DNA from 2 places in the Limnohabitans sp. 103DPR2 genome. Region 2 is predicted to be linked to the other one. Evidence: riboswitches for the same ligand, from Rfam matches in the RefSeq annotation. Region 2 holds a riboswitch; the other holds the start of a gene.
What was found. A riboswitch is a leader RNA that binds a small molecule or an ion and turns the genes downstream of it on or off. The one in region 2 is predicted to bind glycine.
Positions count from the first base shown of each region.

Region 1: another riboswitch for glycine. It lies ahead of gcvT (glycine cleavage system aminomethyltransferase GcvT); the one in region 2 lies ahead of L103DPR2_RS05130 (D-amino acid dehydrogenase).

Region 1 is NZ_CP011834.1:2,345,166-2,361,386, reverse strand. It holds gene L103DPR2_RS11305 (thiol-disulfide oxidoreductase DCC family protein) at 1-380, shown strand, start outside; gene L103DPR2_RS11300 (SDR family NAD(P)-dependent oxidoreductase) at 377-1,081, shown strand; gene L103DPR2_RS14410 (hypothetical protein) at 1,108-1,281, shown strand; gene L103DPR2_RS11290 (SixA phosphatase family protein) at 1,278-1,868, shown strand; gene L103DPR2_RS11285 (DASH family cryptochrome) at 1,905-3,248, opposite strand; gene L103DPR2_RS11280 (cryptochrome/deoxyribodipyrimidine photo-lyase family protein) at 3,267-4,796, opposite strand; gene L103DPR2_RS11275 (MerR family transcriptional regulator) at 4,803-5,774, opposite strand; gene L103DPR2_RS11270 (RrF2 family transcriptional regulator) at 5,907-6,422, shown strand; gene L103DPR2_RS11265 (B12-binding domain-containing radical SAM protein) at 6,429-8,333, opposite strand; gene L103DPR2_RS11260 (GNAT family N-acetyltransferase) at 8,400-8,885, opposite strand; gene gcvP (aminomethyl-transferring glycine dehydrogenase) at 8,882-11,785, opposite strand; gene gcvH (glycine cleavage system protein GcvH) at 11,845-12,216, opposite strand; gene gcvT (glycine cleavage system aminomethyltransferase GcvT) at 12,295-13,452, opposite strand; glycine riboswitch at 13,467-13,597, opposite strand; glycine riboswitch at 13,615-13,717, opposite strand; gene L103DPR2_RS11240 (electron transfer flavoprotein-ubiquinone oxidoreductase) at 13,752-15,449, opposite strand; gene L103DPR2_RS11235 (acyl-CoA thioesterase) at 15,586-16,008, shown strand; gene L103DPR2_RS11230 (peroxidase-related enzyme) at 16,032-16,221, opposite strand, start outside.
Region 2 is NZ_CP011834.1:1,039,082-1,055,302, forward strand. It holds gene L103DPR2_RS05115 (Bug family tripartite tricarboxylate transporter substrate binding protein) at 1-539, shown strand, start outside; gene L103DPR2_RS05120 (SMP-30/gluconolactonase/LRE family protein) at 561-1,481, shown strand; gene L103DPR2_RS05125 (hypothetical protein) at 1,486-1,890, shown strand; gene L103DPR2_RS05130 (D-amino acid dehydrogenase) at 1,824-3,101, opposite strand; glycine riboswitch at 3,260-3,348, opposite strand; gene L103DPR2_RS05135 (M20 aminoacylase family protein) at 3,359-4,534, opposite strand; gene L103DPR2_RS05140 (tripartite tricarboxylate transporter substrate binding protein) at 4,537-5,535, opposite strand; gene L103DPR2_RS05145 (LysR family transcriptional regulator) at 5,647-6,531, shown strand; gene L103DPR2_RS05150 (heavy-metal-associated domain-containing protein) at 6,528-6,725, opposite strand; gene L103DPR2_RS05155 (heavy metal translocating P-type ATPase) at 6,765-9,020, shown strand; gene L103DPR2_RS05160 (DUF2189 domain-containing protein) at 9,017-9,757, opposite strand; gene cyoE (heme o synthase) at 9,874-10,755, opposite strand; gene L103DPR2_RS05170 (c-type cytochrome) at 10,954-11,622, shown strand; partial or broken gene coxB (cytochrome c oxidase subunit II) at 11,674-12,501, shown strand; gene ctaD (cytochrome c oxidase subunit I) at 12,602-14,233, shown strand; gene L103DPR2_RS05185 (cytochrome c oxidase assembly protein) at 14,233-14,808, shown strand; gene L103DPR2_RS05190 (DUF2970 domain-containing protein) at 14,805-15,017, shown strand; gene L103DPR2_RS05195 (cytochrome c oxidase subunit 3) at 15,032-15,913, shown strand; gene L103DPR2_RS05200 (twin transmembrane helix small protein) at 15,953-16,174, opposite strand.

The sequences.
Region 1 (16,221 bases), 1.3 Mb from region 2:
TGACCATTTACTACGACGGCAGCTGCCCCTTGTGCAGACGTGAGATTGCTTTTTACAAAAGCAATCCTGACGCTGCGCAGTTGGTGTGGCATGACGTCAGTGTGAATTTTCAAGCCAATGACGATGCCAGCTTGGGCGATGGGCTGAATTGCCAACGCGCCATGGCGTACTTTCATGTGCGAGATTCAGCAGGGCAATTGTTTGAGGGCGGTGCAGCCTTTGCACGCCTTTGGTTGGAGTTGCGAGGCTGGCGATTGGCTGGCCGCGTGTTTTCAGTGCGACCCTTTAGTTGGGCCATCAGCCTGGGTTACAAAATGTTTTTGCCCATTCGGCCCACCGTGCAAAAGTATTTGCTTAAATGGGACGCGCGACATTCATGAGTCGTTATCAAGCTTTGATTCTGGGTGCGAGTGGTGCCATTGGGCAGGCTTTTTTAACGCATTTTCAAAACGATGCGCAGTGTGCCTTGGCTGTGGGCTTGTCGCGACAAAGCGTGTTGCGCTTTGAATTGGAAGATGAAGATAGCATGGCGCATTGCGCAACTGCTTTGCGCCAAACATCAGGACCGTATGGAGTTTGTGAATTCAAATACATTGTGGATGCCACAGGTGCTTTAACGCTGGATGGGCAAGGTCCCGAAAAGCGTTTGCAAGCTTTGAATGCCAAGCAGCTGTTGCGTCAGTTCGAGGTGAATGCCGTTGGCCCTGCATTGCTCATCAAGCATTTCTCGCCTTTGCTGGTGACGCACGAGGCTGCTTGTTACGCCACCTTGTCTGCTCGGGTTGGCAGCATTGAAGACAACCACAAGGGTGGATGGTATGGCTATCGTGCAGCCAAAGCTGCTCGCAACATGCTTCTGCAAACAGCGGCCATTGAGGCCTTTCGACAAAAGCCTTTGGCCATTTTTGCAGCCTTACAGCCGGGTACCGTTCAATCGGGTTTGTCGGCCAAGTTTGTAGCAGCAGAAGATGCCATGACACCTGAAGATTCGGTGTCGCAGATGATGCGTGCTTTACAAAGCCTCAAGCCAACGGGTCGCGCACAATTTGTGGATTACGCAGGGCACACCATTCCATGGTGATGACCATTTTTTCTAAGGGGGTAGACATGAACGAAGATCCAAGGTGCTGTGGCACAGGAACCTGCATCATCGATCCTGAGGGCCGATGCTGGTGTGGTCAGCAATGGGATGGCGAAAAGATGGCAATGCCCAAACTCGACACTTCCACGGCTGAACGCCCAACAGACAACCCGGTTGCCGAAGGCAAGACCGCGAAATGAGTGACCGCAACTTGAAGATGCTCTTGAAATGGCTGTGTGCGGTGTTGTTAGGGATTGGCCTGACGCAGGTCAATGCCAATGCCAGCGAACTGTCCGATCTGCTCAAAAAGTCGGACCACGTGTTGCTGATGCGACATGCCTTGGCGCCGGGTGTGGGTGATCCCGCGGGTTACACACTGCAAGATTGCAAAACCCAACGCAACTTGGATGGCAAGGGGCGTGAGCAAGCGCAGCGCATCGGTCAATGGCTGAAAGCACAAGGTGTTAAAGAAGCAATGGTGTTCAGCAGCGCTTGGTGTCGTTGTAAAGAAACGGCAGAGAAGCTTGGCTATGACGCCCCCGTACACGAGCCGTCACTGAACTCGTTTTTTGACGACATGCGTCAGGGGCCTCAAAGCAATGTGCGTCTTCAGACCTTCATTGCCAAACAACTGAAATTGAAGTCCGACAAAGCTTTGATCTTGGTGACGCACCATGTGAACATTGCAGAATTCATGGGCGAAAACGTGGGCTCTGGCGACATGGTGTTGGCCAAGGTTAGTCCTCAAGGCAAACTCTTGTCCTACAAAATTTACCCCAGTCCTTGAACGCCTTGGGCAATTGACACCAGAGGTCTTAGGACCTCAGTGACGCCACAGCGCCCGGTAGCTGCCTTCAGGGTCATAGTCCTTGGCTTGCTTGTCCGGGTTGAACCTTCTGCCACCTCGCGGGTCAGTGCCGCAGCCACTGAGGTACAGCCAATTGCCCTGGTTGCTGTAAACATCAAAGTCAATCAAGTGCGTTTCAAACCAAGCGGCACCTGCGCGCCAATCGCAGCCCAAGTCATGGATCAAATAGCTCGCCAAGTTTTGGCGCATGCGGTTGGACAAGTAGGACGTGGTGGTGAGCTCGCGCATGCCGGCGTCGATGAAGGGGTGTCCGGTTTTAGCGGCGCACCAAGCTTCGAAATTTTCAGGTGAGTGTGCTTTGTGCACCTGTGTTTCTGTGGTCAGGCCATGACGTCGATAAAGCTTGTGTCCGTGTTTCAAATGCAGCCAGCGAAAGTGATCACGCCAAAGCAATTCGAATCCAATCCAGTAGGTGCTGTCATTGGCGCCGTGCATTGCTTCATAGGCTTTGACTGCAGCCCAGGCTTGCCGCGCTGAGAGCGCGCCATTCGCCAACCAAGGCGACCATTTGGTGGAGTAGTCAACGCCCATCAAACCATTTCGCGTGAGTTTATAGGTGCTAGGCAATCTGCTCTTGCAGTAATGATCTAGGTGCGCCAATGCCGATGTTTCGCCACCCTCGAAGCCGGAGGGGCCCCATGGAAATGCCGAGCGCGGGTCGATGCAGATAGCTTGCGCAGGGGAGGAGCATGTCGCTTCAATTTGAGTTTTCAGCTTCGTCTGCAATCCTGATACATCGGGCAAAGCTGGCATCGAAGCGATCACGGGCAATGGATCTTGGACAAGAATCGTGGGGCGCTCAATCAGTTGCCTGAACGTGGTGAATTGATCGGGTACTTTGCGCACGTCAAATGGCAAATCAGCAGGGCACATCAATGTGGACTGCCAAACTGTTTGAACTTTCAGCTTGGCATCCTTCAATTGTTGGATGTGCGCCTGTTCATAGGGTGCTGCAATGTCTTCACAGACGATCCATGACTCTTGGAAGTGATGGCTTAAAGCCTGCAAGATTTCAACAGGCTTGCCCTTGAGTTGAAACAGTTGGCTATTGAATGCGCTCAACTGTCGAGCCAAGTCCTGCGCAGCCATCTGTGTCCATGCGATTCTTTGAGGTGATGTTCTGGCAAAGCCCCATGGCGTCTGTGCCTCTAGCGCATCGTCGTGAATGTAGACGGGTAGAAGCCAAGTTTGCAATTTTGTGGCGAGTTCTATCGCGCTTTGCAATGCAGGCTGATCATGCAAGCGCAAATCGTTTCGAAACCAATAGATGACGCCTGCGCTTGAATGATGGGATGACATGTGATGGCGATTTCTATTTTAAAAATCAAAGCCCATTTGCGAACTGGCGGCTTGGGATTTGGTGCTGGTGCGGCGTGTTGAAAAAGTTTTGCGCGAAGCGTGTTTGTCGATCACAGCCTTTTTGCCGGCTCGAACTTTGTCATTCTTGCGAAGTGCGTGCAATCTTTCTTTCGCACTGCGGGTCGCCGAACTGAGGTCCACCAAGGGTGTGTGGATTTGAATGGATGATGCGGCGTCAGTGCCTTTAGGCTGACGAACGTTGTCCGGCATTTTCCAGGGCTCAAAAAGCCAGCTGTCTGGGACATTGCGCATGGCTGGTAGCCATCTCCGAACAAACAGCCCTTGCGGGTCGTGGTCTTGTGCTTGCTTGATGGGGTTGTAGACGCGCGTGGTGTTGATGCCTGTCGTGCCCGATTGCATTTGCAATTGACTCCAGTGAATGCCTGGTTCGTAATCTAAAAATTGAGTGGCCAGCCACTCTCCGACTGGCTGCCAGTGGAGCCAGAGGGGGTAGGCTGCTACTGACACCAGCATGGCCCGCATTCGAAAATTGAGCCAACCTGTCTCGCGCAGCATGACGACCGAAGCATCCACCATGGGCCACCCCGTTTGGGCGTTTTTGAGGGCTTCAAAAAATGCCTCGTTGAACGATTCTTCACGCAAGCCGTCATAGCCGCGGTGCATGTTTTGCCATTCAATCTCGGGCTCGCTTTCTAGCTTTTGAATGAAATGACAATGCCAGTAAAGGCGACTCATGAAGGCCTGCAGACCAGCCCGGTGCCGTGAGGCTTGCGGGGGTAATTCTTCAATGTGGGCGCGCGTCATTTGCACCACTTCGCGCATGCTGATGCAGCCATACGCCAGATAAGCCGAAAGTCGCGAGCAGGCATCCGGTGCAGACAAGGGCGATGAAATGCCGCCTCGGTAACCTAAGCTTCGGGCATTCAAGAAGCTACGCAAAACTGCCAGTGCCAAGGGTCGTCCGCCGCGTTGACGGTGGAGGGGATTGTGTTTTAAATGCGCAGGCGCATGCATTGAAAACGGCAAGCTGTTGACTTTGCTTGCAAAGTGAATGTCCTTGGGCTTTTCCTGCGGTGCTTGCATGTGTTGTTCCCATGCGGCTTGCCACTGGTTCCGATTTTTCAAGCGTCTCACCACACCAAATTGCGCATACTCGTGCCACGGGATGCGATGTGTTTCGCACCAAGCCTTAACGTGAAGGTCTCTGGCATAAGTCCATGCATTGCCCGTTTCTTCGTGCGAGTGAATTTCTGTGAAAGACGTCTCTTTCAGTAGGCGATCAAAAACGTCAACAGCTTCGCCTGTGTGAATTTCAACGCAACCGCCCAAGGTCTGCAAATGCGAATTCAAAGCCTGCAATGATTCACGAATGAATTCGAAGTGCTGCAGTGCTGTATCGTTGAGCTGCCAGTAGCCAGGTTCCACAATGTAAATGCAGCGAACGGGTCCACGCGCGGCAGCTTGTGCCAGTGCAGCGTGATCTTGCCAACGCAAGTCACGCTTGAACCAAACGATTTGGCAAGTCATGGGGCGTTAATTTCCCAGTGACTGGAGGTCAATGCCTTCGTGCTGTGCCACCATTTCCAGGGCGTCTTCAAACATGGCGCGCGCCGTACCCGAAATGGCGCTCAGATGGGCATGAATGCGTGCGTCTTCACTGGATTTGTTCAGGCAATCGAGGCTGTATTGTTCAAACCTGGCCAGTTGCATGATCAGCTCGGCCACGTGCTTAGGGCATTCGCACAAGACTTGCGTTGAGATGCCGGTGACGCGCATCAAGGCCATGTCGTCGTATTTGCGAGCTGGAATCGCCGCATGTTCAGCACCCCGGTTGATGGGGCTTGGCAAGTCAACCCTGAGTGTGGCCAATATCAACTCACTCAGCTCTGACTCTGGCAGCGGCTCTCTGCGAACAATCATGCCCCACTGCTTCAAGCTTTCAATCACAGGTGCTTGCCCAAAACTGTAAAGCACGATGACGTGTGAGGCTTGGCTTTTGTCGACCAAGCGACGGATGTCCACTTGCACGCCTGCGTGAAGTGAGTGGCACTGAATGAGCAGCAATTCAGGTTGTTCTTGAAGCTGAGCCTGCAGCATCTCTTCAGTCGAACCAAAGATGTCGGAGATACGCAGCTGAGTAGGGGCCATCTGTTCTGTGAATCTTTTGGATTCCACTCGACTGGCCAAAGGCAACCCCACGATGGCAACTGTGGCAAAAGGTGTTGACCTGTTGGCCGCGTTGGCCTGTTGTCCCAGACCTTGATGTTGTTGGACCAGTTGATTGAGTTCCTGCAAACTGCTCTGAGCAATTTGGCTCACGCTGTGCCCTTGCTCTGTGAGTCTTTTCATGAGCGTGGCTTTGAGAACGTCATCGTCTGAATACAAGCGATGTCGGCTGGCAGTTTTCAAAGGTGAGAAGCATTGGTAGCGCGCCTCCCAAATGCGCAGGGTTGGCGTGGGAACCCCGCTTAAACTTGAAACAGCACCAATTTTGTGGAGATTCATAGGAACTGACTGTTCAGAAAATATTTTATGAATAAGTATTGAGTAGGTAATATTGAATATTTTAAGCGTATTTCTGAGATATTGAATAGATATGCTAAATTAAAGCTGTTCAATAACTAAACAAGGTGTCCTATGCTCAGTCAACGCGCTCATCAAGGCATTTTGGCCATGGCCCATGTCGCTCAAACACCGGCCCATAGGTCGGTCACTGTGGCCAGCATTGCCCAATTTCTAGAATTGTCTGTGTCTTACACAGAAAGCTTGGTCAAAGTCTTGAAGCAAAACGACTTGTTGCAAGCTTCAAGGGGACCTGGCGGCGGTTACCAGTTGAAGAGAGATTTGCAAACCTTGACGGCATGGGACGTTGTGAAGTGCTTCGAAATCAATGACCCATCTGATCACGAAAAGAGACCCAGTACCGAGACAGTGGCAGTTGATCTCTTGTACGAAGAGTATTTGAGAATTGAACAGGACTTTTTGAAAAACTTCTCATTGAGTGCGCTGGTCAGTGCGGTGCCCGCTAATTCGCAGGTTCAAAAAGTGAACAATTTACCGTTCAACTTCAAGCCCTTGCCCAAAGGCTTGATGCCGGTTGCACCCAACTCGGTGTTCGACCTGTCGAAGTTCATGCAACTCACGCACGCTTGAATTTTTTCAGTGCCCTAAGGCTTGTTCAATTTTACGGCGTGAAACGGTGCTCTTGGGAATCTTGAAGGCGGGGGCTTTACCGCCTGCATGTTCCATCAGTGCATCTTGAAACCATGTGCGCACATCTTCTTCCAAGCCAATGCCATGCATGAAGTTGTAGATGGCTTTCTTCAAACCAAGGCCAAGTAGGTCATGGTCAACACCCGTGCGATCAATGAAGCCAATGTCGTTCTTGCCAAATGAAACAGGCGGCAAGGGAATCAATTCGATGCCGTAGTCTTCAGGATTCAAACCCACGGGGGAGTGAACGGTACAGGCAAAGCGATGGAAGAAGCCACTTTGGATACAGCCATTCTCAAAAAGCTGCCGCACGTACTCCAACGCATCCACCGTGTCTTGCACCGTTTGGGTTGGAAAGCCATACATGAGGTAGGCGTGGACCAAGATGCCTGCTTCTGAGAAGCCCTTCGTGACCTGCGCCACCTGTTCTACTGACACGCCTTTTTTCATCAACGTGAGCAAGCGGTCGGAGGCCACTTCCAGGCCACCCGACATGGCGATGCAGCCACTCTCGGCCAACAATTCTGCCAATTCAGGTGTGAAGGTTTTTTCAAATCGGATGTTGCCCCACCAAGAAATGTGCACCTTTCTGCGAATCAATTCTTCGGCCAAAGCTTTGAGGGCTTTGGGAGGTGCGGCTTCGTCGACAAAGTGAAAACCTGTTTGGCCGGTTTCTTTCACAATGGTTTCAATTCGATCCACCAGCAATTGGGCAGAAGCTGTTTCGTAGCGAGAGATGTAGTCGAGGCTGACATCACAGAAGCTGCATTTTTTCCAATAGCAACCATGCGCAACTGTGAGTTTGTTCCAACGACCATCGCTCCACAATCGGTGCATGGGGTTGAGCATGTCGAGCAAAGACAAGTAGTCGTTCAAAGGCAAGCCATCCCAAGTGGCGGTGCCCACTTCTTCGAAGGGCACATCGGGTTCTGACCAGTTCATCAATTGAACGGTGCCAGTGTCTGGTTTGCGAACAAAGGTTCTGACCAAACGTCCTGTAGCACGCTGACCTTGCAAATGTTCAAGCAAGGCCAACAAAGGACGTTCGCCAGAATCTAAGGTCACAAAGTCGACGAAGTCAAACACGCGAGGCTCTGTAAGTTCGCGCAGTTCGGTGTTCACAAAACCACCGCCCAGTGCAATGTGAATGTGCGGGTGATGCTGCTTGATGCACTGCGCAATTCGGAATGCGGCATAGACCGCGCCAGGAAAGGGCGCGGACAGCAGAACCAAAGACGGCTGATGCTGTTCAATGGCCTTCAGGGTGAGTGCTTGCAGTGTCTCGTCCATCAATGTCAACGGTGCGGCCAAGGCTTCAGCCAAAGGCTCAAACGTGGCCTGGCTGCCCGCCAAGGATTCACCATAACGCACAAATTCAAAACGGCTGTCGACGGCGTCGCGCAGCACATCGGCCAAGTCGTTCAAGTACAAAGTGGCCAAATGGCGTGCACGGTCTTGTTGACCTAGGGCGCCAAAGGCCCAGGCCAAGGGGTCGGCTGATTCGCCATCGTCGTAAGCGTCCAGCGCTGTAAAGCGTGGCCCTTCGGGCAAGAAGCCTCTGCCTGCAATGCGGTGGCTGAGGGTGCTGTCCTTGCCTTGCAAGAAAGCAATGGTGGGGGCGATGGTGTTTTCGTAGCGCTCAAAGAAATCCAAGAAAAAATTAACGCTGGCACTGCGCTTGGCTTCTGGCAGCAAGAGTGCTTTGTCGCGAATTTGCGCCATGCCATGTGGCGTGAACAAATTCAAGACCAGCTTGAGGGCCAAATCTTCTTGTGTTGCAGCCACCCCGCGCGAACGTAAAAAGCCCGTCAGATAGGCCGTCGACGGGTAGGGCGTGTTGAGCTGCGTCATCGGGGGGATGACGCTTAAGACGCTAAAAGGCTTTGAATTCGGTGAGGGGTTCATGCACCCGTGACTTTACAGCCACTTTTGCATGAATTGAGCTTGTCCGGCAGCTGGATCGAGTTCGTATTGTTCAAAACCAAAGCGTTTGTAGCTTTGCATGGCTGGTGCGTTGCCACTTAAAACCTCCAGGGTGAGCTTGCAGCAGCCTCGCGAAAGGGCATGGGCTTCGGCGGCTTGAAGCAGCGCTTGGCCAACACCCTGGCCACGGTGACCGTCCAAGACGGCAATGTCGTGCACGTTGAGCAAGGGCTTGGCTTTGAAGGTGGAGTAGCCTTCAAAGCAATTGATCAGGCCAATGGGTTGGCCGTCTAACCAAGCAATGAAACTGGCAGCGCCTGGAATTCGTGCCATGTCTGCGCACAAACGCTCAGTAGCCTCTTGCTTGAGTGCCTCGCCGCCGCCCATCGGATCTTGCGCATAGGCGTCGAGCAAAAAGACCAGTGCTTTTGCATCATTTTCGTTGAGGTAATCAACGCGTTGAACTTGTAAAGTGCTCATGAGGCGTAGTCGCTCATGGGCACGCAGTTGCAGAACAGGTTGCGATCACCGTAAACGTTGTCCACACGGCCCACTTGCGGCCAGTACTTCACGCTACTCAATGGGCGTCCTGCTTGCGCAGCACCCACTTCGCGCGAATAAGGACGGTTCCAATCTGCGGCCATCAAACTGGCGGCTGTGTGCGGTGCATGCTTGAGGGGGTTGTTGTCTTGTGGCCAATCGCCGTTTTCAATTTGGCGCACTTCGTTGCGAATCGCAATCATGGCGTCGATGAAGCGATCAAGCTCTTCCAGGGTTTCGCTTTCGGTTGGTTCCACCATGAGAGTGTTGGCCACTGGGAAGGAAAGTGTCGGTGCGTGGAAGCCATAGTCCATCAAGCGCTTGGCCACGTCTTCGGCCATCACGCCGCTGGTCTCTTTCAAGCCGCGCAAATCCAAAATGCACTCGTGGGCCACGTGACCCGCTTTGCCGTTGGCGCCGACGCTGGCATAAAGCGTTGGGTAGTGATCTGCCAGGCGTTGGCTGATGTAGTTGGCAGCCAAGATGGCGGCTTCTGTGGCGTGCTTCAAACCTTCTGCGCCCATCATGCGGCAATACATCCAGCTGATGGGCAGCACGGCAGCATTGCCCAAAGGCGCCGCAGACACAGCACCTACGCCGTTGACTTTCAAGCCGCCGGTGGCATGACCTGGCAGGTAAGGGACCAAATCTTCGACCACACAAACAGGGCCTACACCTGGGCCGCCACCGCCGTGCGGAATGCAGAATGTTTTGTGCAAGTTGAGGTGGCTCACATCGCCGCCAAATTCGCCAGGCGCTGCAACGCCCACCAGCGCATTCATGTTGGCGCCGTCCACATAAACGCGGCCGCCGTGTTGGTGTACCAGTTCGCACAGCGCTTTGACTTGCGTTTCAAAAACACCATGCGTGCTGGGGTAGGTGATCATGACCGCCGCCAAATTGGCGCTGTGCTGTTCACACTTGGCTTGGAGGTCCGCCATGTCGACATTGCCTTGCGCATCGCAAGCCGTCACGACCACTTGCATACCCGCCATTTGAGCGCTTGCGGGATTGGTGCCGTGGGCGCTGGAGGGGATGAGGCAGATGTTGCGATGGCCTTGGCCCTTGGCTTCGTGGAAAGCTTTGATGACCAACAAGCCAGCGTATTCACCTTGTGAGCCTGCGTTGGGTTGTAAGCTGATGCCTGCGTAGCCGGTGGCTTGGCACAACCACTCGCGTAGCTGTTCATCTAGCAGGGCATAGCCCTTGAGTTGATCGGCGGGTGCGAAGGGGTGCACGTTGGCAAACTCAGGCCACGTGATGGGAATCATCTCGCTGGTGGCATTGAGCTTCATGGTGCAAGAGCCCAGCGGAATCATGCTGCGATCGAGGGCCAAATCTTTGTCGCTCAACTGGCGGATGTAGCGCAGCATGCCTGTTTCGGAGTGATAACGATTGAACACAGGGTGCGTGAGGTACGCACTGGTGCGTCGCAAGCCAGTAGGAATGAGGCTGGCGCGACCCTTCTCAAAAGGTGTCCAGTCGGGCAGGGCTTGGCCACCTTCTGCAAAGCTAGACCAAAGGGCTTCAATATCGTTGCGCGTTGTGGTTTCGTCCAAAGACACGGCAATGCTGTCGGCTGAGAGCTTGCGAAGGTTCATGCCTTTGAGCAAGGCTTTTTGTAACACGGCATCTGTGCGTGCGCCGGTGATCACTTGCAAAGTGTCGAACGCAGATTTGTGCGCCAATTTGCAACCCAGTTGTTCTAAGCCCTCTGCCAAAACGGCTGTGTAACTGGCCACGCGTTGCGCGATGCGCTTCAAACCGACGGGACCGTGATACACAGCGTACATGCTGGCCACCACGGCGGGCAAGACCTGTGCCGTGCAAATGTTGGAGGTGGCTTTTTCGCGGCGAATGTGTTGCTCGCGGGTTTGCAAAGCCAAGCGATAGGCTGGGTTGCCATGTGCGTCGACACTCACGCCCACCAAGCGGCCAGGCATGGAGCGTTTGAAATCGTCACGACACGCAAGGTAAGCTGCGTGCGGGCCACCGGCGCCCATGGGCATGCCAAAACGTTGGGTGGTGCCCACCACAATGTCGGCATCCAATTCGCCGGGGGGTGTGACCAAGGTGAGGGCCAACAAATCTGCGGCAACGATAAAGGCGGCTTGCGCAGCGTGGGCCTGTGCAATGACATCTTTCAAATCGTGAATCATGCCCGCTGTGGAAGGGTACTGCGCGACCACTGCAAAGTAGTCGTGTTGCTTCATCAACTCAGGCGCAAAGCCCACCAACACATTCAAGCCCAATGGCGCAGCACGTGTTTGAATCACCTCAATCGTTTGCGGATGGCAATCGCCCGCCACAATGATGTTGTTGCTTTTGGATTTGACCGATCGTTTGGCCAGGGTCATGGCTTCGGCAGCTGCTGTGGCTTCGTCCAGCATGGAGGCATTGGCAATGGGCATGGCCGTTAAATCGCAGACCATGGTTTGGAAATTCACCAAAGCTTCCATGCGGCCTTGGCTGATCTCGGCTTGGTAGGGCGTGTAGGCCGTGTACCAGGCTGGGTTTTCCAAAATGTTGCGAAGGATCACGCCGGGTGTGTGATTGCCGTAATAGCCCTGGCCAATGAAACTTTTGAGAATCTTGTTTTGTTGCGCCATGGCTTTGAGCTCTGCCAATGCGCTGGCTTCAGTCACTGGCGCAGGCAACTTCATGGCTTGGCTGCGCGCAATCGAAGCTGGCACGATGCTTTCAATCAAAGCACGCCTAGATGCCACACCAATGACGGACAACATGTGATGCTCATCTGCTTCACTGATGCCAATGTGGCGTGCAATGAATTCACTGTCGTTTTCGAGTTGGCTTAAAGGGGTGGCAGATGACATCAACATGGTAGGGCTTTCAAACGCAAAGTTCGATCAATACAAGCAACAAAGTTTCAATTCAGATTTCAGTGGGATGCCGCAAACGCTGTGTACGCTGTTTCGTCCAACAACGCATTCACTTGAGATGCATCTGACAACTTCACTTTGAAGAACCAACCGGCACCCAGGGGATCGGTATTGGCCAAAGAGGGATCTTCACGCAGGGCTTCGTTCACTTCTGTAATTTCACCGCTGATGGGCATGTACACATCGGCTGCAGCCTTCACAGACTCGACCACGCCAGCCACAGCTTTCTGTTCAAAGCTACTGCCAACTTCTGGCAACTCCACAAACACCACATCACCCAAAGCGTCTTGCGCATGGTGCGTAATGCCCACAGTGGCCACATCGCCTTCAACCTTGATCCACTCGTGCTCTTCGGTGTACTTCAAACTCATTTTTCTCTCCTTGAATAAATTAATTGGGGTCAGATCAACATTAATTATCGGGGTCAGATCACAATTGTTGGGTGCTATTTAGCCGCGGTAATAACGATTGGGAACAAAAGGCATGGCACTGACCGTCATGGGCACAGCTTTGCCGCGCACCATGGCATTCACAACCGTGCCCATTGCAGCATTGGCTGCGTCCACATACCCCATGGCCACAGGCACATTGGCGGTGGGACCTAGCAAACCACTGGACACTTCACCGATCTTGACGCCCTGCAAGCTTTGCAGTTCCACATGTTCGCGAACGGGCACACGTTCTTGCGCAATCAAACCCACACGTTTGCGAGTCAGGGGATGCGTGCCATCCAATTGGCCCAACACGATGGTGGCACCAGGGAAACAGCCAGCGCGTGCGCCGCCTGTGCGACGTACTTTTTGAATGGCCCAGTTGAGACCTGCTTCGATGGGTGTGGTGGTGGTGTCGATGTCGTTGCCATACAAACACAATCCCGCTTCGAGGCGCAGGGAATTGCGAGCACCCAAACCAATGGGCTTCACTTCCACTTGCGCTAACAAAGCGCGGGCGAACGCATCCACTTCGGTGTTGCCGACAGAAATTTCAAAGCCATCTTCACCGGTATAGCCAGAGCGTGTGATGAACAGATCCGCACCTTGCCATTCAAACGCTGCGCCAGTCATGAACACCAACTTTTCAACGCCTGGCACCATGCGTGACAAAGCATCAACCGCTTTAGGACCTTGCAAAGCCAAGAGGGCGCGCTCGGGCATGGGAATGACTTTGCAACGCGAACCAATGCGCGCTTGAATGTGCGCAATGTCGCCCGCTTTGCATGCACCGTTCACAATCACAAAAATATCGGTGCCACGGTTCACAAACATCAAGTCGTCAATGATGGTGCCTTCGTCGGTGAGCAGCAAGCCATAGCGCTGCTTGCCCACTGGCAAATCGATTACATCGACAGGCATCAAGGATTCAAATGCCGCAGCAGCATCGGGACCGACCAAACGCAATTGACCCATGTGCGACACATCAAACAAGCCCGCTTCGGCGCGTGTGTGATGGTGCTCTGCCATCAAACCCATGGGGTATTGAACAGGCATGCTGTAGCCCGCAAAGGGCACCATGCGTGCGCCAAGTTCGATGTGCAAAGCATTAAGGGGGGTGTTGAGCAAAGCGGTGTCAGCGGACAATTCAATTCTCCAAGGGCAAAGTAAAACCATGACCGAAATCATGGGTTGCCCTCGCTGTCCGCTTTACCTGAGCGATTCGCCGGTTGTGTCTTTCGGGGGAAAGACTCACTGCGGGTTGCGCCTTCGGTGGAGGGTTCGACCGGATGGTCCGCCCTCTCTCTCCAGTGAGGATGCGTTGCTAAACAAAGTTAACAACGTTTGTCAGTCCTGGGTACCTGAGCGTTCAGAAATATAAAAATTTCCTGCGCCTTCGGTGGCAGTCTTTTACAAGCCTGCACTCTCCTGACGGCTCAAATTATAAACAGGTCTTTTGAACCTGCCAGCACTTTTTACATGCCTGAGTAGTTGGGTCCGCCACCGCCTTCTGGTGTGACCCAGACGATGTTTTGCGTAGGATCTTTGATGTCGCAGGTTTTGCAATGCACACAGTTTTGCGCATTGATTTGCAGGCGATCGGATTGGTCTTCGTTCTTGACGTACTCGTAAACGCCAGCAGGGCAATAACGCGCCTCGGGGCCTGCAAATTTGGCCAAGTTGATGCCCACCGGCACGCTGGCGTCCTTCAAGGTGAGGTGCGCTGGTTGATTCTCTTCGTGGTTGGTGTTGCTGATGAACACACTCGACAATCGATCAAACGTGAGCTTGCCATCGGGCTTGGGATATTGAATGGGTTGGCATTCGGCAGCAGGCTTGAGGTAAGTGTGGTCGGCCGCTGCACGGCGAAGCGTCCAGGGCACATGGCCGCGCAACACAAATTGCTCCACACCGGTCATGAGCGTGCCCACTGTGCGGCCTTTTTTGAACCACTGCTTGAAGTTGCGGGCCTTGTTCAACTCGGTGTGCAACCAGCTGTTCTCGAAAGCTTCTGGGTACGCGCTGAGTTCGTCATGCGCGCGTCCAGCTTGCAATGCGTCATAGGCCGCTTCGGCTGCCAACATGCCAGTCTTGATGGCTGCGTGGCTTCCTTTGATGCGGCTGGCATTGAGATACCCCGCATCGCAACCTACCAAGGCGCCACCTGGGAACACTGTTTTGGGCAAAGACAAGAGTCCGCCTGCCGTAATGGCACGCGCACCATAAGAAATGCGTTTGGCCGGCGCAATGCCTTTGGCCTCGTCGCCTTCAAAGTACCAACGGATGTTGGGGTGCGTTTTGAAGCGTTGGAACTCTTCAAAGGGGCTGAGCCAAGGGTTGGTGTAATCCAAGCCCACCACAAAACCCACCACCACTTTGTTGTCTTCCATGTGATACAAGAAAGAGCCGCCGTAAGTGTTTTCGTCTAAGGGCCAACCGGCGCTGTGCAAAGCCAAACCAGCTTTGTGACGTGCAGGGTCAATTTCCCAAAGTTCTTTGATGCCAATGCCGTAGCTTTGTGGATCTTTGCCATCGTCCAATTTGAATTTGGCAATCACTTGCTTGCCCAAATGGCCGCGTGCACCTTCGGCAAACACGGTGTACTTGGCGTGCAGTTCCATGCCCAATTGGAAATTGTCGGTGGGCTCGCCATCTTTGCCGATACCCATGTTGCCAGTGGCCACACCCTTGACGGAGCCGTCGGCGTTGTACAAAACTTCTGCCGCTGTAAAGCCAGGGAAAATTTCCACGCCCAAGGCTTCGGCTTGTTCGCCTAACCAGCGGGTGAGGTTGCCCAAGCTGATGATGTAGTTGCCATCGTTGTGAAAGCAGGGTGGCAGGGCGAAATTGGGGACGCGTGTGGCGCCGTTTTCAGTGGTCATCAAGAAGATGTCTTCCGTGACCGGTTGATTTAAAGGGGCGCCCATTTCTTTCCAGTTGGGAAAGAGTTCAGTCAGGGCAATGGGGTCCATGATGGCGCCCGACAAAATGTGCGCGCCGGGCTCGGAACCTTTTTCCAACACCACCACAGAAACTTCCGTGCCTTTTTCTTGGGCCAATTGCTTCAAGCGAATGGCCGTTGACAAACCTGCTGGGCCACCGCCCACAATCACCACGTCGTATTCCATGGATTCGCGGGGACCGTGTGTATTCAAAATCTCTTCGGGTGTCATGGTGGACTCACATCAAGTTGAAATTTAGGGGCCAAATATGGCAATCTGTCCATTTTAAGCGTGGAAGAGGCAGAATCTGCCTTCATCAAGTCACCTAAATGATGACTTAGGCCAATGCAATTAGTCGAGATGAACGATGAAATTTGAAATACCAGAGATCAAGAAAAAAGTTCACGAAATGATCATCCCCATTCGGTGGGGTGACATGGATGCCATGGGGCATGTCAACAACACGGTTTACTTTAGATATCTGGAAACCGTGCGCATTGATTATTTTCAGTCGATTGGCTGCGAGCCTAATCCGCAAGGGCAGGGGCCCGTCATCGTGAATGCCTTTTGCAATTTCTACAAACAGCTGGAATACCCAGGGAATGTGCTGGCCAAAATGTATGTTAGCGACCCTGCGCGCACCACTTTTGAGAGCTGGTGCACCTTGGAGCTGGTGGACAAGCCTGGTGTGATTTACGCGGCAGGCGGCGCCACCACAATTTGGGTGGATTTCCCTTTGCAAAAAGCCGTGAACTTGCCGGACGAAATCAGGGCTCGCGTGACGCCCTGAAAAAGCAAGCCGCCGAGAGCCTGTTATTTTTGTTTGGGCACGCGACCCATCAAGTAAAACTCAGGATTGGGCATCATGTTGCTGAAGCTGGCCATGCGGTTGGACAAACCAAAGAAGGCTGTAATGGCCGCAATGTCCCAAATGTCTTCGTCGTCTAAGCCATGCGCATGCAAAGGCGCAAAGTCGGCATCTTCAATTTGGTCGCTGTGCAAA
Region 2 (16,221 bases):
CGGCCAAGCAATCGCCTGGCAAATTGACTTTTGGTTCCGGTGGGCAAGGCACGGTGCAGTACATGGCACCTGAGTTGATGAACCAGGCTGCAGGCGTCAACATGCTGCACATCCCTTACAAGAGTGGTGGCCTTGCGGTGACCGCGGTGATTGCCGCTGAAGTGGACATGGGCTTTTTCAATTTGCCTGCCATCAGTGGTCATGTCAAAAGTGGCACGGTCAGGGCGCTGGCCATTACTTCTGCACAACGTAACCCTGCTTTCCCAGACGTGCCGACAGTTACCGAAGTGATTGGCAAGCCCTATGAGTCTTATGAGTGGAACGGTATTTTCTTGCCCAAAGGCACCTCTCCTGAAATTGTGAATCGTCTGCAGGTCGCGGTGAAAGAGGTGTTGGCAATTCCCGAAGTCAAAGCCAAGTTCGAGAGCCTGGGTTCGCGCATTGTGGCTTCTACACCTGATGAGTTTCGAAAGTACTTGGCAGGCGAGACCCAGCGATGGGCTGCCACAGTGAAGGCTGCGGGCATTAAAAAAGAGTGACAATGCACTTTAGGTTGCCACATGCTCATACTTCAAAATCCACTCATTCGACCTCTTGAAATATTTAGCGCCATGCCTGAGAAATTCAGGCAGACTGGCGTGCGCAGTGAATGGGCCGATGTGAATCAGGGCGGGCGATTGGCGGATTCATTTTTGGAGGGCCCGGTATTTGACACGCATGGCAACCTCTACGTCACCGACATACCTTTTGGCCGTGTGTTTCGAATTGATCCAAAAGGAGAGTGGGACTTGGTGGCGCAATGGGATGGTGAGCCCAATGGCATGAAGTTTCTAAGCGAGACCGAGTTGCTGGTCACCGATTACAAAAACGGTTTGATGCGCCTGAACATTCAAACGGGGCGTGTCAAATCTTTCCTTGAGCGCCGCAATAGCGAAAGCTTCAAAGGTGTGAATGATTTGGTGCTGGACGCCCGGGGCAATGTGTATTTCACAGACCAAGGGCAAACCGGCATGCACGACCCCTCTGGGCGGGTGTACAGACTGTCGCCCGATGGCAAGTTAGACCTGTTGCTGAACAATGTGCCCAGCCCCAATGGCATCGTGTTGTCACCCGATGAGCGGTTTTTGTTTGTCGCTGCAACGCGCGGAAATTCTGTGTGGCGCATGCCTTTGTTGAGCGATGGCAGTGTGTCTAAAGTAGGGCAGTTTTTCACTTCCTATGGACCGAGTGGTCCTGACGGTTTGGCCATGGATGAAAGTGGTCGACTGCTGGTGGCCAATCCAGGATTGGCTTATGTGTGGGTGCTGTCACATTGGGCGGAACCCGAAGAAATTCTGACGGGACCCAAAGGCGCGTCGCTCACCAACATGGCATTTGGTGGCAAAGACCGCAAAACTTTGTATTGCACAGACTCTACGAATGGCAACATTTTGAGGGCTGACATGTCCGTGGCGGGTTGTCCCTTGCATCGCGCAAAATAGAGGCATGTCAAATGAACACCCCTTCAAAGCGGAACAGCTGAAAGCACTGGCTGCTCAAGCACCGCATCACTGCACCTGCGCCCTGAAAATCTGCAAAGGCTGGGAAAGCGTACCCGACGCACGCTGGCCCGCTGACCAAATGCAAGCTGCAGGCACTCTTAGGCAAGAACTAGCCGAAGGCCAAATGGAATTGACCTTCGAAGAATTCCATCCCAAGGGCACGCGCTACGACTCACCGAACGCGCCTATTGCAGTGGACTACTTTCCCTACAACCGCTGCGACGTCTTCAAGTGCAGCACATGTCAATGTGCTGTCTTGAAGTACACCGAATACGGCGGTTATTACGTGGACACACGTGCCAGGTTGGTCGATCCTGAAATGATCGTGGCACGCTCAGCAGAAGCTTGAGCCGCCACCACTTCCGCCACCATGTCTGCCGTCACGGCAGACAATGTCCAACCTAAGTGACCGTGACCTGTGTTGTAAAACACATTGGCAGCTTTGCCACGACCCACGCGGGGCATCATGTTGGGCATCATGGGACGCAAGCCAGCCCATGGCACCACGGAGCGGGTGTTGATTTTGGGGAAGCATTGGTTGACCCAATCGACCAATGGCTTGATGCGGTCTGCGCGAATGTCGCGGTTGTAGCCGTTGAATTCAGCCGTGCCCGCCACACGGAATCGGTCTTCGCCTAAACGGCTAGTAACCAGTTTGGTTTCGTCGTCCAGCAAGCTGACCTGCGGTGCGCCTGCTTGGCTTTCAGCGTCGTTCAAATTGACCGTGATGGAATAGCCTTTGACAGGGTAGATGTTGACGCGGTCACCCAGTTGTGAAGCAAATTGGTTGCTGGCAACGCCTGCGCACACCACCACGCTGTCAAACGTATGAATGCTGGTAGGCGCATCTGAGTGGGCTACACTGATCTTGACTTGGTTGTTGTCGCTTTGAATGTTGGTGACGTCTTGGTCATACAAAGTGCGAACACCTAAACGCTTTGCAGCCATGGCTAAACCGTTGGTGAACTTGTGGATGTCTCCCGTAGAGTCACTTTCTGTGAAATAGCCGCCGTAGTATTGGCCAGCCAAAGTGGGTTCGATGGCTTTCATTTCTTCGGGGGTCACCGCATGGCGTGGCAAGCCACCCTTGGCCAACATTTCAGAAACTTTGCCAGCGTGGTCAAAGCCTTTTTTGTCGCGGTAAATGTGCAAGATGCCTTGCTTCTTTAAATCAAAATCAATGTTTTCAGCTTCTGCCCAAGCGAACAAATGTTGACGTGCCGCAACAGCCAGTTTGGCCGTTTCAATGGTGTTCTTTTCGTAAGCCGTCATGGAAGCCATAAACTCTGCAAACCAAGAAATTTTGTGCCAGCTGGGTTTGGGATTGACCAGCAGTGGTGCATCACTTTTGAGCATCCACTTCAAGCCCTTGATGATGGTGGAGGGGTGGGTCCAAACTTCTGCATTCGAGGCCGACAACTGTCCGCCATTGGCAAATGAAGTTTCCATGGCGGCATAGCGGTGACGCTCAAACAAGGTGACAGAGAAGCCCCGCTTGGCCAGTGCATAAGCAGTCGTGACGCCGGTGATGCCGCCGCCCACAATGGCAATAGTTTTCATGATTCAGATCTTTCAAAACGTCAAAGGGTTGGGCCATGACACATCTGTGCCTTTGGCGCCCCTTCTGTTTTGGACCTGAGAGATTCACAACACGCTGGGGTGTTGCTTGCTCCTGCGGTGGGTTTGCGGACGAAAACGCAAACCACTCTTCAGAATGAAAGATGACATCGGTCCTTTTGCCTGAGAGTTTCCGGGGCGGTTGCTCCTTCGGCGTTGCTTCTGGAGCAATCTCTCCCGATGTCAATCGAATCTTTAAATTAAGACTTGAAGAATTCCTTCGTCAAGTGTACCCAATAATCAGAGCCTGTTGCAATGTTGTCATCGTTGAAGTCGTAACCAGGGTTGTGCACCATGCACGCGCCCGCGGATTCGCCATCACCGTTGCCAATGAGCAAATAACTGCCAGGAATTTTTTCCAGCATGAAGGCAAAATCTTCGCTGCCAGTTAAAGGCGGACCATTTAAAACAACGCGCTCAGCGCCGACCAAATCCAAAGCCACTTGCCTTGCAAAATTGGTTTCGTTTTCTGAATTCACCAACACGCAATAGCCTTCTTTCCAGTCGACTTCGGCCATGCAGCCAAAGCTTTCGGCTTGCGATGTGGCAATGGCTTTGATGCGTTGCTCGAGCAATTTGCGAACACCCGGGTCCAAAGCGCGAACACTCAATTCGAGTGTGGCCAACGCGGGAATCACATTGTTGGCCTTGCCAGCTTGAATGGAGCCCACCGTCACCACAGCGGTGTGCAGTGGATCGACATTGCGAGACACCACGGTTTGCAAAGCCATGACGATGGCCGCTGCAGCGACCAAAGAGTCGGCAGCGCGATGCGGCATACCGCCATGTCCGCCTGTGCCATTCACGCGAATGGTGACGTAATCACTGGACGCCATGGCACTGCCACTGCGAAACACAAATTTGCCCACAGGTACGCCAGGCATGTTGTGCATGGCAAAGATGGCATTGCAAGGGAACAAGTCAAACAGACCGTCTTGCATCATGCGCAGTGCGCCGCCACCGCCTTCTTCGGCCGGTTGAAAGATGAGGTGCAGCACACCATCAAACTCGCTGTTCAACGCCAACTCGTGGGCGGCCGCCAGCAGCATGGCGGTGTGGCCATCATGGCCGCAGGCATGCATCAGACCGGGCTTGGTGCTCGACCATTCGGCGCCACTGGCCTCTTGAATGGGCAGGGCATCCATGTCGGCACGCAGGCCCAAGCTGCGTGTGCTGGTGCCACGTTGGAGGGTGCCCACCACACCGGTGCCGCCCAAGCCGCGGTGCACTTGGTAGCCCCAAGACTCAAGCTTGGACGCCACCAACTCAGCGGTGCGATGTTCTTCAAACGCCAACTCGGGGTGGCGGTGAATGTCTCGCCGCAGTTGGATGAACTCACCCACTCGGGCTGTGAGCGCTTCGCGCAAGTAGGTCATGTTTATTGCGGTTGCAAGTTGATGGACTTGGCAATGGCGCGGAACTGTGCGGTGCCATCTGCATAAGCTTTGTCAACGGCTTGCAATGACAAGGGTTTGGCAACCAGTTGGCTGTTGGCTTCCAGGCCGCTGCGAACAGCGGAATCACTCAGAGAGTCCGTGATGGTTTTATGCAAAACTTGGACAATGGCTTCTGGTGTGTCTTTTTTGACAAAGTAGCCTGTCCAAATATTGAAAGTGAAGTTCTTCAGTGACTTGCTTTCTGAAATTGCAGGATAAGCTTTGACGGAATCCAGACGCTCGCTGTTGAGCATGGCCAAAATTTTGATCTTGCCTTGCTTTTGCAATTCTTCATATGCTTTGCCAAATGGCGCTAAGAAAATATCAACTTGGCCACCAATCAAATCTTGGTTAGCGGGTGCGCCACCCTTGTAAGGAATGTGGGTCATGGGAATGTTGGTCACTTTGGACAAATGCTCACCCAGCAAATGGTAAAAAGAGCCAGGTCCCACGCTGGCGTATGTGATGGGGCGGCCAGCCTGGGCTTCTTTGCGCGCATATTCCAAGAATTCATCGACATTGTTCACAGGCAAATCTTTGCGAGCTAAGAAAGCAATCTGTGCTGTAGAAATCATTTGCACCAAACGGAAATCTTCGCTCTTGAATTTGACAGCCGAAATCGCCAAGGGTGCCAAGATCAATTCGTTGGGCGAACCTTGGAAAATGATTTGACCGTCAGAGTGTGAGTTCAAAACCTTTTGTGCTGCAATGGCACCACTTGCTCCGCCCAAGTTGTCAACAATCACGGGCTGTCCCAGATTTTTTGACAAGGTGTTGTTCACTGTGCGGGCAATCACGTCAGACAAACCACCGGCTGGATAGGGCACCAGCAACGTGACGGGTTTTGAGGGGTAGGTTTGCGCCAAGACGGTGCCGGCCACGAGCAACATGCCCACAACTGCGGATGCACTCTTGAAACATTTTTCAACCACTGCGTTCATTTCTTGTCTCCTCTTTTGGATAAATAGTGCCCTCATCCTAAAAATGGCTTGAATCCAAGTCAAATGCATAATAATATTCATTAGCATGATTTAAATGCATGGAAAAAACCGATGACCTTGGTCCAACTGAAGCACTTCATCGAATTGGCCGCCAATGGCTCGTTCAGCAAATCGGCTGAAAGGCTGTTCCTCACGCAGCCCGCCCTCAGCCGGAGTATCAAATCTCTGGAGGACGAACTGGGACAAGCCTTGTTTGACAGAGTGGGGCGCAAGAATGAACTGACGCCCTTTGGACATCACATCCTGGGGCAAGCGCGCGAATTACTGGATGCCGCCAACAACTTGAAGCAGAGCAGCAAGCACCTGTTAACAGGACGTCATGGCCAACTGAAGTTGGGATTGGGCTCGGGTCCGGGCGCTTTGTGGATGACCCCCCTCTTAACTTATGTAGCCAATGAATGTCCCGGCGCACGTTTGGAAATTGCAAGGGGTGCCACCACTTTGTTGGTTCAACAACTCAGGGAGAGATTGTTGGATGCGTTGATCCTGGACATTCGCTCACTCACTCCATCGACTGATTTGAAAGTAGAGCCCTTGTGTGAGTTGCCAGGAACTTTCATGTGCAACAAAAAACATCCGCTGACCAAACTGAAGCAAGTCACCTTTGAGCAACTGCTTGATTACCCCATTGCATCAACGCCCTTGAGTGATGAGGTGGCGCGCCTATTGACTGAAAAATATGGTGCACAAGCGCACCCAGATCAACTCATCCAATTGCGCTGCGAAGAAGTATCGAGTTTGTTGGATGTGGCCAGAAGCACGCAGGCCGTGGTCTTGGCTGTTCGCGCGCTGGCGCCTGATTTGGTGGCCTTGCCAATGACGCCGGCGCTCAATGCCAATGCCCGCTTTGGTTGGGTCTCTCTTAAGTCAAGGTCGGAAGTGCCCTTGGCCAGAGTGCTGCGCGAGGCAGCAGTACAGCGTTTGTCGGTGCTTTAAGCGGCTACCGTGTAACCTTCTTCTGCAATGACGTGCGCAATTTCTTCGCGCGCTTTGGAACTCTCTACGTCCACTTTGCCTGCAGGTCGGTCGATGACCACTTTGGCTTCAGGATCTAAACGATTGATGGCTTTTTTAACGGCCATTTCGCAATGGCCACAAGTCATGCCTTGAACTTGAAATGTGTTGTTCATGATCAACTCCTCTCAATAAATTAGATGTAAGCTTAGCCTATGTCTGAATTGTCCTGCGATATTGGTATTGGTGGCATGACCTGCGCGTCATGTGTTGCGCGGGTGGAACGCGCTATCGGAAAGTTGACCGATGTCAAAGACGTCAGTGTGAATTTGGCCACTGAATCTGCGAGGGTCACTTGGAAGTCGCCAGAGTCTGGCGCCCTCAATGCGCAAGAACAGCAAGCCCGCTTGCGACGTGCAGTGCGCGATGCAGGTTACGAGCCCTTGACCCCAGAACATTTGGAACAAGCACCCGCTGGCGCATGGTCTGGTTTCGGTCCTGTCGCTGTTGGATTGTTGCTCAGTGCACCTTTGGTTCTGCCGATGTTGGGCGATGCACTTGGTAAGCATTGGATGTTGCCTGCGCTGTGGCAGTTTTTATTGGCCACACCTGTGCAATTTATTCTGGGCGCACGTTTTTACAAAGCGGGTTGGCATGCCTTGCTAGCCGGCAGTGGCAACATGGATTTGTTGGTGGCCATTGGCACCTCAGCCGGGTGGTTGTTGTCCATATGGCTGTGGCTGACGGCAGCCGATGGGCACATGGTGCATTTGTATTTTGAAGGTTCTGCCGTTGTCATTACCCTGGTTTTGCTAGGCAAGTGGCTTGAAGCACGTGCCAAGCGTCAAACCACCGATGCCATTCGGGCCTTGCATGCACTGCGCCCTGAAAAAGCGCGCGTCATCACAGCCGATGGTGAAGTCGAAATTCCCATCGAAGAATTGTTGGTGGGCGATCGCATGCTGGTATTGCCAGGTGAACGTTTTGCCGCCGATGGCATGGTGCTGGAAGGACAGACACAAGTTGATGAAGCCATGCTGACGGGCGAGCCTTTGCCTGTCCCTAAAAATGTTGGCGCACGCGTCACGGGTGGCAGCATCAATGGTGAGGGCCGCGTGCTGGTCACGGTCAGTGCCACAGGCACTACAACAGTGTTGTCCAACATCATTCGCTTGGTTGAAGATGCGCAGGCTGCCAAAGCACCTCTTCAGCGTTTGGTGGATCAGGTATCGGCCGTGTTTGTGCCTGTGGTGTTGGTGTTGGCATTGATCACCTTGTTGGCGTGGTGGTTCACGGGTCACAGCCTTGAGGTCTCGCTTATTCACAGTGTGGCTGTGCTGGTGATCGCTTGTCCCTGTGCTTTGGGTTTGGCCACACCCGCCGCCATCATGGCGGGCACTGGCGTGGCAGCCAAGCACGGCATCCTGATCAAAGATGCGCAGGCTCTAGAAATTGCCCACAAAGTTGACACCGTCGCCTTTGACAAAACAGGTACTTTGACCGTGGGTCAGCCAAGGCTGATTTCCTTGACGTCGGTCAATTTACAAAATGTGCCAAGCTCTGATTCGGACGATCAACTGTTGATGTTGGCCGCCAGCTTGCAAAGCGGAAGTGAACACCCCTTGGCGCATGCTGTGGTGCAAGCAGCCAAAACACAGAGCTTGCAGTTCGTGGTGCCTGACGACGTTAAGGCGGTGCCAGGTTTTGGTAGCGAAGGCCATGTGCAGGGCCGCCATTTGTTGTTGGGCAGCTTGCGTTGGATGGACTCGCTCAATGTGCCAGACGGACCGTGGCAAGCACAGGCAGCAAGCATGCAGGCCGACGGTGCCACTGTCTCGATCTTGGCTGAGCGCTCGCACGCTGGCGTCAATCCTTTGGCAGTCTTGGCGTTTGGCGACGAGCCCAAACCTGGCGTGCAAGCTGCATTGAAGTTATTGCGTCAGCGCGGACTTCGGCTGGTCATGATTTCGGGTGACAACAAAGGCGCAGCACAAGCCATGGCGGCACGTTTAGGACTTCAACCTGATGAGGTGTTTGCAGAAGTATTGCCTGGCGACAAAGCAGCCTTGGTCAAAAGTTTGCAAGCCCATTCAACTGATGCGCCGCATGTGGTGGCTTTTGTTGGAGACGGTATCAACGATGCACCGGCATTGGCCGCTGCGGATGTGGGTTTGGCCATGGCCAATTTGAATGCCGATGGCAGACGCGGTGGCACCGATGTGGCCATGCAAGCCGCAGGCATCACGTTGATGCGGGGCGATGTGGCCTTGGTGGCTGGCGCCTTGGAAATTTCTGCGCTTACAGTGGCCAAAATTCGGCAAAATTTATTTTGGGCATTTGCCTACAACGCTGCAGGCATCCCACTGGCAGCCATGGGCTACCTGAGCCCTGTAGTGGCTGGTGCGGCCATGGCATTGAGTTCGGTCAGTGTGATGACCAATGCCTTGCTGCTCAAGCGCTGGAAACCTTAATCGGGCAAGACCAAGGCGTGATAGGCGTGCCAAGTGGCATGACCAATCAGGGGTGCAGTGATCACCAACAAAGGTTTGAAAAAAACCAGCGCCAGTCCAATGAAACAAACGATCAGGCTGGCCCATAGCAAGCAGACCAGCGCGTTGTTCCACAGCGCATTGGCGCTGGTGAAGATGGCCTCTAGGGTGTCGGTTGATCGGTCTAGCAGCATGGGCACAGAGACGACTGAGATTGCAAAAACCAGGGATGCAAAAATGGCGCCAACACACGTCCAGACCAACAGAAACTCGATGTTTTTGAAATCGACGATTTGAGAAATTAAACTTTGCAGATGCGGGTATTCTTGGTCTGCAAACAGCGCGAACAAGACGATTGAAACACGCGCCCAAACAATCATCAGAAACGTCAACAGGATGGCAAACAAGCCCATCATTTTCCAATTGGGCAGCCAAGCTTTCATGCTTTTGGGCAGGCTGACTTCCTCTCCTTTTTGCACTTGGCGAGACAACTCATAAAGCCCCGTACAGACAATCGGCCCAAGCAAGAAAAAACTGGCCGTCAAACCCATGGTGGCCTTCCAATAATGGGCGTAGACCAGCGCGAGGGCATATCCCAGTACAACAAACACCAAGCCATAAAAAGCGCCCACAAAATGCGTTTTGCGCATGTCATCAAAGCCTTTTATGAGCCAAGTCATAGGGCTGAGCAAGGGAAGGTCAGATTGAATGGCAGCCATAGAAAACCTCTTTGTGGTGTGCACAAAGTTTAATGAACAGGTGTGTCAGCTGACCATCAGGGGTTTCGCTAGATGAAGACTTGTGGCGCAATGCCAAGTGCTTCTGAAAAATTGACTTAAGTCAAGATGTAGTGGTCGAGCAGCAGTACTGCAAAGAGCGCCGTGAGATGAATCAACGAAAAGCGAAATGTTTTGCGCGCCAATTCGTCTGAATATTTTTTAAACAGTGCAACGGCATAGGCAATGAAGCCGATGCTCAACACCACGGCGCCTGCCAAGTAAATCCAAGAACTCATGCCAAATGCAAACGGCATCAAGCAAGACGCTGCCAGCAAAAAGGTGTAGAGCAAAATTTGCAGCCGTGTGAAATCATTGCCATGCGTAACGGGCAACATGGGCAAGCCTGATTTGCGATAGTCCTCAACGCGGTACAAAGCCAACGCCCAAAAATGGGGCGGCGTCCACAGAAAAATGATCAGGAAAAGAATGGCGGCTTCTGCGCCCACTTCGCCAGTCATGGCGGCCCAGCCCAAGACAGGTGGCATGGCGCCAGAAGCGCCTCCAATGACGATGTTTTGAGGCGTCATGGGCTTGAGAATCAGGGTGTAAATGACGGCATAGCCCACGAAGGTGGCGAAGGTCAACCACATGGTGATGGGGTTGATCCACACGAACAAAATGAACGAGCCAATGGCGCACAGCGTGGCTGAAAAAATCAGGGCTTGCATGTCAGACAACTCGCCCTTGGCGGTGGGCCGCCAAGATGTTCTGCGCATCTTGGCGTCAATGGTTTTTTCAACCAAACAATTGAAGGCCGCTGCTGCGCCTGCAACCAGCCAAATGCCCAAGCTGGCCAGCGCCATTCTTTGCCACTCGTCCCACGTGGGAAGTCCTGGTACAGCCAGCACCATGCCAATCAGCGCGCAGAACACAATCAGCTGAATAACCCTTGGCTTAGTGAGTGCGTTGTACTGTTTAAAAAGGGGGCCAATGTTCATTTGTGACTTTGTTTGGATAATGTCGCTCAAGGGCAAGTTGCGGAACTCAATGTGAGTCTAAAAATTTTCAGGAAGTAAGTTTTTAGTAATGTTCTACCGAGGCAAGCTTGGCATGCGCAAAGCGCTTTGCGCTTTATTCGCCAAGAGCCAACTATGTATAATATTTGATTTATATCAACCACAACTAATTTTTTCAGAATGCGTCCCATGAGTTTCAAATCTTTTGCCATTGCGGCAGCTTTGTTCGCGGGCATGGCTGGCCAAATGTCAGTCGCGCAAGACCTTAAGGGTGATGTTCAGGCTGGAGAGAAAAAAATTGCCATGTGCATTGGTTGCCATGGCATCGTTGGCTACCAAGCCAGCTTTCCATCCGTCTACAAAGTGCCCATGATTTCTGGACAAGGCGCCAAGTACATTGCCAATGCTCTGAATGCATACAAATCTGGCGAGCGCAAGCACCCCACCATGCGCAGTGTTGCTTTGGGTTTGACACCTCAAGATGTGGCTGATGTTTCGGCTTACTACGAATTGCATGGCAACACCTTGCCAGCGCCCGATCAAATTGCCCCTGCACCCGCAAAAGTTGCTGAATTGTTGACCAAAGGCGGTTGTGCTGGTTGCCACGGTGCCAATTACAGCAAGCCCACCACGCCCGATTTCCCCAAGCTGGCCGGTCAGCACAAAGACTACTTGTACATGGCACTGAAATCTTACAAAGAAGAAGGCTCTAGCACTTGGGGTCGCAACAATGCCGTCATGGGTGGTGTTGCAAAGCAATATTCATTGGCTGAGCTGAAAATGATTGCAGATTATTTGGGTAGCCAGCAAGGGGAACTGAAAGTTGTTCCTCAGTCCAAGTTCCGTTGATACCAGTTGGTCATCTACAGCACTGTTTTTCGAGGATATAAAGTGAAAAAATTGAGCCAACATTGGAAAAAAATTGCCAAAGCCAGCGCGCTTGCCTTGGCTGGTTTGACAACTTCTGCCTTCGCAACCAAAGATTTGCCCGGCGGTCCTGCTGTCAATCAACTGAATTTGCACGTACCTGCAACCAAGTTGGCGGCAGAGCAAGGTAACTTGCACATGTTCATGATGGCCATTTGCTTGGCCATCTTTGTGGTGGTTTTTGGAGTGATGTTCTATTCCATCTTGAAGCACCGCAAATCATTGGGTCACAAACCTGCTCACTTTCACGAGTCGGTCAAAGTTGAAATTGCTTGGACCCTGGCGCCTTTCATCATTGTGATTTTCATGGCCATTCCCGCCACCAAAACAGTGATTGCGCAAAAAGACACTTCCAATGCTGACCTCACCATCAAGGCCACAGGCCATCAGTGGCGTTGGGGTTATGACTACATCAAAGGCGAAGGCGAGGGCATCTCCTTCATTTCATCCTTGGACAATTCACACCGCATCTTGTCAAACGCAGGTGCTAAGGGTGACATGCCCGATGATTACCTCTTGAAAGTCGACAATCCCTTGGTTGTTCCTGTTGGCAAAAAGATTCGCATCATCACAACAGCTTCCGACGTGATTCACGCATTTGCCGTGCCTTCATTCGGTATCAAGCAAGATGCTATTCCAGGCTTTGTACGCGACACCCATTTCTTGGCTGAGCGCACAGGCATGTTCTATGGCCAGTGCCAAGAGTTGTGCGGTAAAGAGCACGCTTACATGCCTATCAATGTGCAAGTTCTGTCCGAGGCTGATTACTCAGCTTGGGTCCAAAAGAAAAAGGCTGAAGCAGCTCCTGCTGCAGCCAAGAATGAAGCCGCTCCAGCTGCGCAAGTAGCCCAAGCGCCTGTTTCTGAAAAGAAGTGATTGAGTTGAAAGACTGAGGTAAACCATGAGTTCCATTTCCCATTCTGACGGCGGCTTTGTCGATTCACACGGTCACGATGACCACGATCATCACCCCCACGGCTGGCGCCGTTGGGTCTACGCGACCAATCACAAAGACATTGGTACTTTGTACCTGTTGTTTGCTTTCACCATGTTGATGTTGGGCGGCGTTTTGGCTTTGCTCATCCGCGCCGAGTTGTTCCAACCTGGCTTGCAAATCGTCAACCCCGAGTTGTTCAATCAATTGACCACCATGCACGGTTTGATCATGGTGTTCGGCGCCATCATGCCGGCCTTCGTGGGCTTTGCAAACTGGATGATTCCTTTGCAAATTGGCGCATCCGACATGGCCTTTGCCCGCATGAATAACTTCAGCTTCTGGCTGATGATTCCTGCTGCATTGATGTTGTCTTCTACATTCTTCATGCCGGGTGGCGCACCTGCTGCTGGCTGGACGCTGTATGCACCGCTCACCATGCAAATGGGCCCCTCCATGGACGTTGCAATTTTTGCATTGCACATCCTGGGCGCTTCTTCCATCATGGGTTCGATCAACATCATCGTCACCATCTTGAACATGCGCGCACCTGACATGCCGCTGATGAAGATGCCTATGTTCGTTTGGACATGGCTCATCACGGCTTTCTTGTTGATCGCTGTGATGCCAGTGTTGGCCGGTGTGATTACCATGACGCTCACAGACCGTCACTTTGGTACCACCTTCTTCAATCCTGCGGCAGGCGGTGACCCCGTTATGTTCCAGCACATTTTCTGGTTCTTCGGTCACCCCGAGGTGTACATCATGATCTTGCCAGCCTTCGGCATCGTCAGCCAGATCATCCCTGCGTTCGCACGTAAAAAGTTGTTCGGCTACTCTTCAATGGTTTACGCCACCGCTTCTATTGCGATTCTGTCCTTCATCGTGTGGGCTCACCACATGTACACCACTGGCATGCCAGTGACTGGTCAGTTGTTCTTCATGTACGCCACCATGTTGATTTCAGTGCCTACCGGCGTGAAAGTGTTCAACTGGGTTGCCACCATGTGGAGAGGCTCCATGACGTTTGAAACCCCCATGCTGTTTGCTGTGGGCTTCATCTTCGTGTTCACCATGGGTGGTTTCACAGGTTTGATCTTGTCCATGGCGCCTATCGATTTGCAATTGCAAGACGGTTACTACGTTGTGGCCCACTTCCACTATGTGTTGGTGGCGGGTTCCTTGTTTGCCATGTTCGCTGGTGCCTACTACTGGCTGCCTAAGTGGTCTGGTGTGATGTACAACGAAGCACGCGGTAAGTTGCACTTCTGGTGGACTCTGATTGCGTTCAACATCACATTCTTCCCCATGCACTTCTTGGGCTTGGCCGGTATGCCACGTCGCTATGCCGACTACCCCATGCAGTTTGCTGACTTCAATGCCATTGCATCGGTTGGCGCGTTCTTCTTCGGTTTTGCGCAGGTTTATTTCTTCTTCTTCATCGTCTTGCCTTGCATGCTCGGTAAAGGTGAAAAAGCTGCTCAACAACCTTGGGACGGTGCGGAAGGTTTGGAGTGGGAAGTGCCTTCACCAGCCCCACATCACACTTACGAAACACCGCCCAAGCTGAATGCTGACGCCAACAAGGTCATTGGTTAATTCCAAACCTTTCTAACAGTAAAACCAACATGCAAACCAACTTTCAGTTGATGCGTAAGCTCCTCATGGTGAGCTTGGGCATGTTTGCATTTGGTTACATGTTGGTGCCCCTCTACGAAGCTTTTTGTGAGTGGACGGGTTCCAATGTGTTGTCACTGAGCGAGCGCGAGTCTAAAAACTCCATGAATGGTCGAGCGGGCTTGCCCCTCAATACGCAGGTAGACACCTCTAGAACCATTTCAGTGGAATTTGACACCAACGTTCGGGGGCCCTGGAACTTTGCCCCTATGACGCGCTCATTGAATGTGCATCCTGGCGAGCTGGTCACGGTGATGTTTGAATTTCAGAACATTCAAAATCGCACCATGTCAGCGCAAGCCATTCCAAGTTATGCCCCGCAACAGGCGGCGTCTTACTTCAACAAAGTCGAGTGTTTCTGTTTCAATCAGTACACCCTGGCGCCCGGAGAAAAGAAGCTTTGGCCTGTGACTTTTTACATCAACCCCAAAATGTCCAAAGACGTGAAGACCATCACTTTGTCTTACACATTTTTTGAGGTAGGTTCTAGCGTATGAGCAATCTTGAGCAAGCCCCTAAGGCAAGCCCATCATTACTACGCGCTTTTGTCATGGTTGCATGGTCCTTCTTTGGCATTCGCAAAGGTTCTGAGCACCGTCAAGATCTCTTGACTGTCAAACCTCTGCAAATTGTCATCGTTGGCATTATTTGTGGTTTATTGTTTGTTTCGTTTTTGGCCTTCGTGGTCAACTTTGTCACGAGTTAAGTAGGAGAAGAGTTATGAGTGCCAATTCGCACGCCAACGCCCCACATTACTATGTGCCGGCCCCATCCAGGCACCCTGCCATGGCATCTTTGGGTTTGTTTTTCGTCATCATGGGCGCAAGCCAATTGGTGAACGACAGTCCTTGGGGTAAGTATGCTTTGTTGATGGGCATGGTCATTTGGTTGACCACCTTGTACCAATGGTTTGGTGATGCCATCGACGAAAGCCTGCATGGTCAATACGGTGCGCGCATCGACAAGTCCTTCCGCTGGAGCATGAGCTGGTTCATCTTCTCCGAAGTGATGTTTTTTGCGGCCTTTTTTGGCGCTTTGTGGTGGTCACGCATTCACGCTGTTCCCAATTTGGGCGGCGAAGCTAACAGCCTTCTTTGGCCTGGATTTACAGCGGACTGGCCTAGCATGGTCGCCGGCGCAACAGCCTCTCCAGCCAAGATCATTGAAGAATTCAAAACTGTCGGTCCCTTCTGGTTGCCAACCATCAACACGGCTTTGTTGTTGACTTCGGGTGTCACTATGACCATTGCGCATCATGCGTTGCGTGAAAACAATCGCGGCAAAACCATCGCATTCATGTGGATGACGGTTTTACTGGGCGTGATCTTCTTGCTGTGCCAAGGTTACGAATATGCTCACGCCTATTCAGACCTCAACTTGAAGCTGTCTTCTGGTATCTATGGTTCTACGTTCTACATGTTGACTGGCTTTCACGGTTTCCACGTGTTCGTGGGCATGTTGATGTTGCTCGTCATTACATTGCGTTTGCAAAAAGGTCACTTCACAGCGGACAGCCACTTCGGTTTTGAAGGTGCTGCTTGGTACTGGCACTTTGTGGACGTGGTGTGGTTGGGCCTGTACATCGTGGTGTACTGGTTCTAAGCAGAATTCAATTAAAAAAGCCCCTTCAAGGGGCTTTTTTTATGCGCCGACTGGGATGCCGGTGGGTTGGATCCAACCCATGACGTACGAGAAGATGATGGTCAAAAATAGAAAGACCGAGATGCCGATGCGCCACGTTAAAGCATTGGCCATCCGTTTGGCCTTGTCTTGCTCATCGGGCCCGCCGCGAACCATGAACAAACCAGCTGCAAGCAAGCTGCCAATAATGCCAACCAAGGCAATGATGATCCAATATTTCATCCTGCTATTATCCTTTCAAATGGCCAGCACCTTTCAAACATTCTGAT